Regions from separate parts of the Streptomyces sp. SCA2-17 genome, predicted to be linked through region 3. Evidence: riboswitches for the same ligand, from Rfam matches in the RefSeq annotation. Region 3 holds a riboswitch; each other region holds the start of a gene.
The links. Region 3 has a riboswitch for cyclic di-AMP ahead of PS271_RS22550 (M23 family metallopeptidase). Riboswitches for the same ligand answer to the same signal wherever they lie in the genome.
Positions count from the first base shown of each region.

Region 1 (3,267 bases), 2.6 Mb from region 3:
CCGGTGGACAGGCCCTTGGTCTTCAGGACCGACTTGAGGGTGTGGTAGACCTCGGTGCCCCAGCGCAGGGCCTCGGAGAAGGACTCCGCGCCGATCGGCGCGATCATGAACTCCTGGATGTCCACGTTGGAGTCGGCGTGCGAGCCGCCGTTCAGGATGTTCATCATCGGAACGGGCAGCAGGTGCGCGTTCGGGCCGCCCAGGTAGCGGAAGAGCGGCAGGTCGGAGGCCTCGGAGGCGGCGTGCGCGACGGCGAGGGAGACGCCCAGGATGGCGTTGGCGCCGAGCGAGCCCTTGTTGTCGGTGGCGTCCAGGTCGAACATGGCCTGGTCGATCAGGCGCTGCTCGGTGGCGTCGTAACCGACGAGCTCCGGGCCGATCTGCTCGATGACGGCCAGGACGGCCTTCTCGACGCCCTTGCCCAGGTAACGGTTCTTGTCACCGTCGCGGAGCTCGATGGCTTCGAAGGCGCCGGTGGAGGCGCCGGACGGCACGGCGGCACGGCCCGTGGAGCCGTCGTCGAGGCCGACCTCGACCTCGACCGTGGGGTTGCCTCGCGAGTCGAGGATCTCGCGAGCTACGACGACGTCGATGGACGGCACGAGGGTCTCCTTCGTGTGTGTCTGAGGTTCTGCTGCACGAGCCTAACGGGCGCCGGAGGCTCACCTCGCCGTTGGACGGTGTTTCCGGGCCGAAGAATCCGAAAAGTCAGAAAAATCATCACAGCAGCACAAATGACGAGATCGCCGCACGAATGAGGGATTTGCCCGGAAAAGCCAAAGAGGGGCGGCCCACTCGCGTGGACCGCCCCTGTCAGCTCGGTCAGCTGAGGTGCAGCTTCTGGCCGACGAAGATCACGTCCGCGTCCTGGACGATGTCCTTGTTGTGGTCGTACAGCTTCTGCCAGCCGCCCTTGACGTTCTTGGCGTCGGCGATCTTGGAGAGGGTGTCGCCCTCCTTGACCTCGTACTCGCCGTCACCGACCTTGTAGGACTGCGGAGCGGTGTGGCTCGGAGCCGGCTTCGGGGCCGGGGCCTCGTCCCGCTCGACGGTCTGCGGGGCGGTGTGCTTGGGCGCGGCCTTCTTCGGCGCGGCCTGGCGCTCGCTGCGGTCCGCGTGGGACTTGCCCGAGACGGTGCCGCCCGCGCGGGAGGACTTGCCGGAGGAGCCGGAACCCGGGTCGACGTTCGCCTTCGGGCCGCCGGACGTCAGGTTGCCGGCGCCGGCGCAGCCCCAGGCGCCCGGGCCCTGCATGGCGAGCAGCTTCTCGGCCACGGCGATCTGGGCGCTCTTGGAGGCGTGGTCGGCGCGGTCGGCGTACTTCTGGCCGCCGGCGGCGTTCCAGGAGGACTGCGAGAACTGCAGACCGCCGTAGTAGCCGTTGCCGCTGTTGATGGACCAGTTGCCGCTGGACTCGCACTCGGCGACCTTGTCCCACGTGGAGACGGACGCGGCGTTGGCGGAGGTGGCGACCATCAGCGGGGCGGCCACGGCGGCACCGGCGACGCCGGCGAGCGTGACGATACGGACGGCCTTGGACGGACGACGGTGCTTGCCCTTGGACATGAGTCGTTTCCTCACCGACGCCTACGAGGTGAGCTGTCGGGTTCGGGCTGTGAGTTCGCCCGGCCTCCTGTGCGCGCTGTGCGAGCACACTCGGCTTCACCCCTAGCCGGTCCCGGTCCCGCGGCCTTCCTCCGGCCGAGGAGCCGTTTCCGGCGCCTACCTTGGTTCCCCCGCTCCTGCCTACGGCGCTTGCGCGACGACTCCAGCGGCCGTCGGCAGGATTCGGCGTGACGACCGTGGTGCTCGCGGTGGCGAGCGGTCACGACGGTAAACACAGTCGAGGCAAGGGTTCAAACCCCTCTTTCCAGCCACAGTCGCCCCTAGTTACCCACGGGAACATCATGTTTCCGCAGGTAGGAGGCTGTTTGCCAAGTTAGGGAAGATGACATTCCGCCAACTGGCAAAGAGACCCATGTCTCACTTTCGACTGGAACGGACATTCGCCGCGAACTGCCGGTCTATTTACCCATCTCAAGCTTCTGACCAGGAAGGATCAGGTCGGGATCGGTTCCGACCACTTTCTCATTGCGGTGGTAGAGGGACTGCCAACCACCGTTGACCGCATGCTGTTCGGCAATGACTGACAAGTTGTCACCGGGGCGCACGGTGTAGTCGGTGGCCGTGGGACTGCCGGTACGGCCTTCGCCGCCGCCGCGCGACGATCGGGTGTCGTCCGAACGTGACGGGTCGGCACGGTGCTTGCCCGTACCGCCTTCGACGCCGTCGGACGCCTGCCCCGCCGCGGAACCGGAATCGTCAGGGGTGCCCTGGGACGGCGTCGCGGGGGACTCGGGGGACGTGGGGATCGAGGTCGGGTCGTCGCCCGTGGGGGACGTCGAGGGCTTGCGGTGGCGGCCGTCGCCCGGCGCGCCGGACGCGTCGTCACCCGGCTTGCCGTCACCGGGCTTGCCGTCGCCCGGCTTCGCGTCGCCCGGCTTGGACGGCGAGGCGTCGGGGGACGCGCTGCCGGAGGGCTTGCCGGAGGGGGTGCCGGACGACGTGTCCGGCGAGGGCTTGCCGGCCGAGGGCTGAGCGGAAGGCTCCGTCGAGGGCTTCCCGGACTGCGAGGGGGACGCCGACGGCTCCGAGGGCTTGGAGTGCTCGTCCGGCTCCGACGGCGCGGAGGGCGAAGTGGTGCGCTCCGGGGCGTGCGATGGCGACGAGCCGCTCGCGGGGGCGTGCGTGCCGCCCGGGTCGACGTCGGCCTTGGTGCCTCCCGAGGTCAGACCCGACGTCGCGGCGCAGCTCGACCAGGTGGCGTTGCCTCTGGTTTCGAGGATCTTCTCGGCGACGGCGATCTGCTGCGCACGGCTGGCGAGGTCGGGCCGGGGGGCGTACTCCAGGCCGCCGTGGCGGTCCCAGAGGTTCTGGGTCAGCTGCAGTCCCCCGTAGCTCCCGTTGCCGGAGTCGGCGCTCCACAGGCCTCCGCTCTCGCACTGGGCCACGCGGTCCCAGGTGCCGGCGTCGGCGGCGTTCGCACCGGTGGCCGCGAGCAGCGGCATGGCGATTCCGGAGGCGGTCACCCCCGCGGCGACCACGATGGCGGGTATCTGACGGGGGCGGCGATGTCGGCCGGTTCCAGATCTCATGGGCAAGGGCCTCTCGTGCGGCGTTCGGTGCGACGTTTGACGTGACGTCCGGTATGACGTCCGGCGGGACGTCTCGTGACGTCTCGGCGTGACATTTGGTGTCGCGTCGGAA
Region 1 is NZ_CP117521.1:2,366,492-2,369,758, forward strand. It holds gene eno (phosphopyruvate hydratase) at 1-602, opposite strand, end outside; gene PS271_RS10495 (transglycosylase family protein) at 823-1,566, opposite strand; cyclic di-AMP (ydaO/yuaA leader) riboswitch at 1,570-1,764, opposite strand; gene PS271_RS10500 (transglycosylase family protein) at 2,025-3,155, opposite strand.
Region 1: linked by a shared signal. The riboswitch ahead of PS271_RS10495 (transglycosylase family protein) and the one ahead of PS271_RS22550 (M23 family metallopeptidase) in region 3 are both predicted to bind cyclic di-AMP.

Region 2 (3,267 bases), 2.1 Mb from region 3:
TACGGCCGTCGTGATCGTCGCGTCGTCGGCGTCATTCGCGTTGCCCGCGTCATTCGCAGTGGACTCGGTGGACACGCGCTAACGGGTGCCCCGTTCCGTACGAAATACGCGACGAATACGCGCCGCACCGTCCGCTACGGCCGCAGGCCCCTGCCCCGCAGCCATCCCAGCGGATCCACCGGCGCGCCCCCGCCCGGCCGGACCTCCAGGTGCAGATGCGGCCCGGTGACGTTGCCCGTCGCGCCGACCCGACCTATGACCTGGCCCGCGGCGACCTTGCCCGACGTGACCACCATCGAGGACAGGTGGCAGAACCACAGCTCCGTGCCGTCGTCGAGCCTCAGCACGATGCGGTAGCCGTACGCCCCCGCCCAGCCGGCCTGGGTGATCGTGCCGCCGCCCACCGCCTTCACCGGCGTGCCGGTCGGGGCGGCGAAGTCCTCGCCCGTGTGGTGCGCGGACCACATGTTGCCCGCCTGCCCGAAGCCGGCCGTCAGCGTGTACGAACCGACGGGGAGGGTGAGCGCTCCGGAGTGGCGAGCGGGGGCGGGAGCGGGGGTCGCGGTACGGGCGGGGGCCCCACCCGGCCTCTGCCTCTTCTCGGGTGTCCGCGCTTCCTGCTTCTTCTCCGGCGTCCGCGCCTGCGTCCGCTCCGAAGGCTGCGCCGACGCCGCCCGCCCCTGCTCCGCCTGCTTCTGCTCCGCCTGCCTCTGCTCCGCCGCCGCGGCCGCCGCCGTCCGCGCCGCCTCCGCCTCGGCCGCCTTGCGCTCCGCCGCCTGCTTCTGCTCCGCCGCGGCCACCGTCACCCGGGCCGCCTGCGCCTCGGCCTCGGCCACGCCCTGCTGGTGATCGGCCTGCTCCAGGATTCTCGCCCGCAACGCCTCACCCGCCCTTGCCGCGTCCTGCGCCATCTCGGAGACGGCCGCACCGGTACCGGTCTCCTCGGCGAAGGAATCAGCCGAGGCCGTACCCGCCGCGCTCCCTGTGAAGAACGAGCCCACACCCGGCAGCTGCGCCAGGTCGGGCATGGATATGGAGGCCGCCGGACGCTCCTGCGCATTCGCCATCCCGCCCGCGCCGACCGCCGCGATGACGCCCACGCCGAGCACGGCACCACTGCGGGCCATCGTGCCGCCGCGCTGCTTGACGACGCGGTGGCGCCCGCGGCCCGCGCCGAAGGAGAAGGCGCTGAAGGCGGAGGGTTCGTACGACCGCTCCGGTACGGAGGAGGAGGAGGACGCCGCCGCCGGCTCCGGGTCCGGCTCGTACGGCGGTACGTACGCGGGTACGAGCGGCGGATCGTAGGAGCCGGGCTCGTAAGCGACGTCAGACCCGTAAGCGTCGGACCCGTAAGCCTCAGACTCGTAGGCGTCGGAGCCGTAAGCCTCAGACTCGTAGGCGTCAGACCCGTAAGCGGCAGGCTCGTTGGATGCCACGAAGGCACTCCTTTCCTTCCTTCTCGCCTACCGGGTTAGCTGACGGGTTCGGAGCAGGAAGGTCTCCTACGGGCCGCATGCGGCCCGATTCACCCCAGGGTGGTGGTTCCCCGGTTCCCGGAACATGCCGGAGGATCAGATGGCGCTGTGCCCGCGGGATTCGGCGATGGCGCACGGTGCACCGCCTCTTGCGGCGGTTGCGACGACCGCGCGTCGTTATCGAACGTTAATAGACATGCCGGGTGGATTCCAAGCCGAACGCCCGGATCCGCCGCTCTTCCCTGACAGCTCTTCACAGGACGTCCGCCCACGGAACCTGTCGATACTTTCTACGAAATGCTGTTCGATTCGCTCGATGCGTTCACCGCGCCGAATCGCCAACAGGGCCATGTCGTCGGCGGCCTGACCGCCCGCATGGCGCGTGACCTCCGCGACCAGGCTGTCCAGCAGGGCCTCCGGACTCTTGAACTGCCGGCCCGTCAGCTCCGCCCGCGGGTCGTAGAACGCGCCGTCGGCGTCCCTGGCCTCGGTCACCCCGTCCGTCATCAGCAGCAGCATCGACCCCGCGGGGAACTCCCGCTCCTCGGCCCGGTCCGGCCACACCCCCAGGTCCCCCAGCCCGAGCGGCAGCGCGGGCACGGTCGGGTCGGCCGCACCGACCCGGCCGTCCGCGTGCAGCAGGAGCGGCGGCGGATGGCCGCGGTTCAGCAGGCGGATGACGGGGCGGCCCGGCGGCAGCTCCGCCAGGACGGCCGTGGTGAATCCCTCGTGCTGGTCCAGGTTCGCGCGCCGCGCGCCCTCACGTTGCAGCGCCCGCTCCAGCCGCCCCGCGAGTCCCTCCAGCGTCGGCTCCTGGTCGGCCGCCTCCCGGACGCGCCGATGACGACGGCAACGGCCTCGACCGCGCCCAGGCCCTTGCCGCGGACGTCGCCGACGACGGCCCGTACGCCGTAGGGAGTGTCCTGGACCGCGTACAGATCACCGCCGATCCGGGCGCCGGCATGCGCGGCCACGTAGCGCGCGGCCACCCGCAGGCCGCCGATGCGGGACGGGGGCGCGGGAAGGACGGCGCGCTGGGCGGCCTCCGCGATGCCGCGGGCGGAGGCGAGCTGCTGGTCGCGGCGGCGGGCGATGCGGTTGATCCCCAGCGCGACCAGGGAGACCGCGCCGATGGCGGCGACCTCGGCCAGCGCCTCACCGGTGTCGGACGGCCGGTGGTAGAACACGAGGCCGACCGCGACCGCCACCGCGGCCAGGGCGGCCGCGGCGGTGGCACGGAGGGTGTGCAGGGGGGCCGCGACGAGGGGCGCGGCGGAGAGGAAGGGGGCGCACGTGTAGTTCGCGGGCGCCCCGAGGCCGAACAGGGCTCCCCCGGTGATCAGGAGGGCCGGAAGCCTACGGGCAGCGCGGCGTACGGTGCGCCCCGCGGCGCGGCAGGCAGTTCGGCTCACCCCTCCCACCCTTCCGGGCGGGAGGTCACCGGGCGAACGGTGCTCGGCCGATCGGGGAGAAACCGGCCGACCGGGCAGGCGCCCGATCAGCCGGCCGGCTCCGAGCGCCAGAGCGTCAAGGCGTCAGAGCGCCGGAACGCCGGAGCGCCGGAACGCCGGAACGTCAAAGCGTCAGGAAGACGTACGGCGCTGCCGCGCGCCCCCGGCCCCGTTGCCACCACGGCCGGCACCGCCGCCGGCACCACGGCCCGAACCGGAACCGGCACCAGCGCCGCCCCGCCCGTAACCACCCCGGCCGGAACCACCCGCACCGGAAGAACCGGCGGAAGAACGGGAAGAGGAACGGGGAGAAGAACCCGACGCAGAAGAACCCGAAGAGG
Region 2 is NZ_CP117521.1:2,889,496-2,892,762, forward strand. It holds gene PS271_RS12835 (MFS transporter) at 1-75, opposite strand, end outside; gene PS271_RS12840 (M23 family metallopeptidase) at 135-1,436, opposite strand; cyclic di-AMP (ydaO/yuaA leader) riboswitch at 1,446-1,612, opposite strand; partial or broken gene PS271_RS12845 (PP2C family protein-serine/threonine phosphatase) at 1,653-2,887, opposite strand; gene PS271_RS12850 (DEAD/DEAH box helicase) at 3,059-3,267, opposite strand, start outside.
Region 2: linked by a shared signal. The riboswitch ahead of PS271_RS12840 (M23 family metallopeptidase) and the one ahead of PS271_RS22550 (M23 family metallopeptidase) in region 3 are both predicted to bind cyclic di-AMP.

Region 3 (3,267 bases):
ACGCCGAGCCCGAGGACCTCGACGGCGTCGCCACCATCATGGCGCGCGCCCTGTCCGAGGGCACCGACAAGCACACCGCCGAGGAGTTCACCGCCGAGCTGGAGCGCTGCGGCGCCACCCTCGACGCCCACGCCGACCACCCCGGCGTGCGCCTCTCCCTGGAGGTGCCGGCCTCCCGCCTCGCCAAGGCCCTCGGCCTCGTCGCCGACGCCCTGCGCGCCCCGGCCTTCCCGGACCACGAGATCGAGCGCCTGGTGGGCAACCGTCTGGACGAGATCCCGCACGAGCTGGCCAACCCCTCCCGCCGGGCCGCCATGGCGCTCTCCAAGGAGCTCTTCCCGGCCGGGTCGCGGATGTCCCGCCCCCGCCAGGGCACCGAGGAGACCGTCGCCCGCATCGACGCCGCCTCCGTGCGCGCCTTCTACGAGGCCCACGTCCGGCCCGCCACCACGACCGCCGTGGTCGTCGGCGACTTCACCGGCATCGACCTCGACGGGGCCCTCGCCGACTCGCTCGGCGCCTGGACGGGCTCCCCGGCCGAGCCGCACCCGCTGCCGCCGGTCACCGCCGACGACACCGGCCGTGTCGTCATCGTGGACCGCCCCGGCGCGGTCCAGACGCAGCTCCTCATCGGCCGCGTCGGCGCCGACCGGCACGACGCGGTGTGGCCCGCCCAGTCCGTAGGCACGTACTGCCTCGGCGGCACCCTCACCTCCCGCCTGGACCGCGTCCTGCGCGAGGAGAAGGGCTACACCTACGGCGTCCGGGCCTTCGGCCAGGTGCTGCTGTCCTCCCCGGAGGGCACCGGCGCGGCCATGCTGGCCATCAGCGGCTCGGTGGACACCGCCTCCACCGGCCCCGCCCTGGGGGACCTGTGGACGGTGCTGCGCACCCTCGCCGAAGGCGGCCTGACGGACGAGGAGCGCGACTCCGCCGTGCAGAACCTCGTCGGCGTCGCCCCGCTCAAGTACGAGACGGCCGCGGCCGTCGCCGGGACGCTGGCCGACCAGGTCGAGCAGCACCTCCCGGACGACTTCCAGGCGCGGCTGTACGAGCGCCTCGCCGCGACGGGCACGGTGGAGGCCACGGCCGCCGTCGTCAACGCCTTCCCGGTCGACCGGCTGGTGACGGTGCTCGTCGGTGACGCCGCGCAGATCGAGGAGCCCGTCCGGGCCCTCGGCATCGGCGACGTGACCGTGATCACGGGCTGAACCCCGGCGGCGGGCCGGCCCCGCCGACCTGCCGTCAACCGGCAGGCACGCGCGCCCGGCAGGCGCGCGTGCCTGCCAAATGTCCGGTTTAGCGGAGTGGTTGCACGTCTGCACTGTGGCGTGGGCCACAAAATGGGGCTTCTGTTTGCCGATCGAAAGTGACGGCGTCTAGCGTCAAAGCGTCTGTCCGTCAGATGTGCGTCGCATCCGCGGCCCGGGCAGACATCGCCGAGTCCCCGTACGGCGCGAGCCAGGGGAGCCGGGGACCCAAGTGTCCCTGGGGTGAATCGGGCCCCTTTCCGGAGGGATCCGTAGGAGACCTTCCTGCTCCGAACCCGTCAGCTAACCCGGTAGGCGAGAGGGAAGGAAAGGACCAGCCTCACCCATGGCGTTCACTCGTGCCACCGGGAAACACCGCAAGCCGAGCCGCGCCGTTCGCGTCAGCGCGAACGCGGCGGGCATAGCCACCCTCGCCGCCACCGGTGTCGTCGCGGGCTTCGCCGCCCCGGCGCTGGCCGCTTCCCCCGACGACGTCCACCGCACCACCGAGGACACCGGCCTGACCCAGGCCGTCGTCATCGGCGAGGACACCGCCGGCCGCATCGGCGAGCAGGCTCAGGTCCAGAGCAGCGCCGCCGCCGAGTCCGCGGCCGCCCACGACGCCGAGGCCGCCGCCAAGCAGCAGGCCGCCGACGTCAAGAAGGCCGACGACGAGGCCAAGCGCAAGGCCGAGGCCGAGCGCAAGGAGCAGGAGCGCATCGCCCGCGAGCAGGAGCGCAAGCGCCTCAACACCTTCGTCTCGCCGATCGCCGGCTCGTACGTCTCCACGTCCTACAAGGCCTCCAGCGGCCTGTGGTCCTCCGGCAGCCACACCGGCGTCGACTTCCACGCCGAGACCGGCACCTCGGTCCAGGCTGTGGGCGCCGGCACCGTCGTCGAGGCGGGCTGGGGCGGCGCGTACGGCAACAACGTCGTCATCAAGCACAACGACGGCACGTACACGCAGTACGGCCACCTGTCGTCCATCGGCGTCTCCGTCGGCCAGAGCGTCACCGCCGGCCAGCAGATCGGCCTCTCCGGCGCCACGGGCAACGTCACCGGCCCGCACCTGCACTTCGAGGCCCGCACGGGCGCCGTCTACGGCACCGACATCGACCCCGTCGCGTACCTCGCCGAGCACGGCGTCTCCCTCTGACGCACCGCGCCCGGCGGCGCCCCGCGCGCCCCATCGCCTGACGAAGGCCCCGGCCCACCGGCCGGGGCCTTCGCCGTGCCCGGCCCGAGTCCGTCCGCCGGCCCGCTGCCCGCCCCCGTGTTGGCCAAAACATATCGATGACTTCCCGTGCGCCGTCGGAAATCGCGGGCCTCTGCAATAGAGTCGCTGAACAAACGTCAATCGGCCGCGTTTCGCGGGGGTTATCCGGAGGTCCACCCATGCGGGGCCGTACGTGAACGGTGAGGGGACAGCGGCTCAAGAGAGCCGTCGGATTTCCGCGCATGCCGTGTGCACGGCGATTCGTGACGACATTGTTTCCGGCACGTTTCCGCCCGGCAGCCGGCTCACCGAGGAAGTCCTCGCGCGCCGCTACGGCGTCTCCCGCGTGCCCGTGCGCGAGGCGCTGCGCACCCTCGCCTCGGAAGGGTTCGTGACCACCCGGCGGCACGCCGGCGCGTGCGTCGCCGAGCCCACCGAGCAGGAGGCCGCGGATCTGCTGGAGGTGCGCGCCCTGCTGGAGCCGCTGGGCGCCGCGCGCGCCGCGCAGCGCCGCACGGAGGCGCACCTGAAGGTGTTGCGCGGGCTGGTCAGGCTGGGCCAGGAGCGGGCCCGGGGCGGCCGTACGGGCGAGCTGCGGCCGCTGGGCGACTGGTTCGACGAGACGCTCGCCCAGGCGTCCGGAAGCCCCAGCATCGCGGGGCTGCTCACCCAGCTGCGGCTCAAGATCGCCTGGGTGTACGCGGCGGAGCCGCCGGTGCGGCCCGTCGACACGTGGGAGCTGCTCGGCGCCCTCGTGGACGCCGTCGCCCGCGGCGACGCCGAGCGGGCCCGGGCGATCGC
Region 3 is NZ_CP117521.1:4,977,612-4,980,878, forward strand. It holds gene PS271_RS22545 (M16 family metallopeptidase) at 1-1,211, shown strand, start outside; cyclic di-AMP (ydaO/yuaA leader) riboswitch at 1,428-1,583, shown strand; gene PS271_RS22550 (M23 family metallopeptidase) at 1,597-2,406, shown strand; gene PS271_RS22555 (GntR family transcriptional regulator) at 2,714-3,267, shown strand, end outside.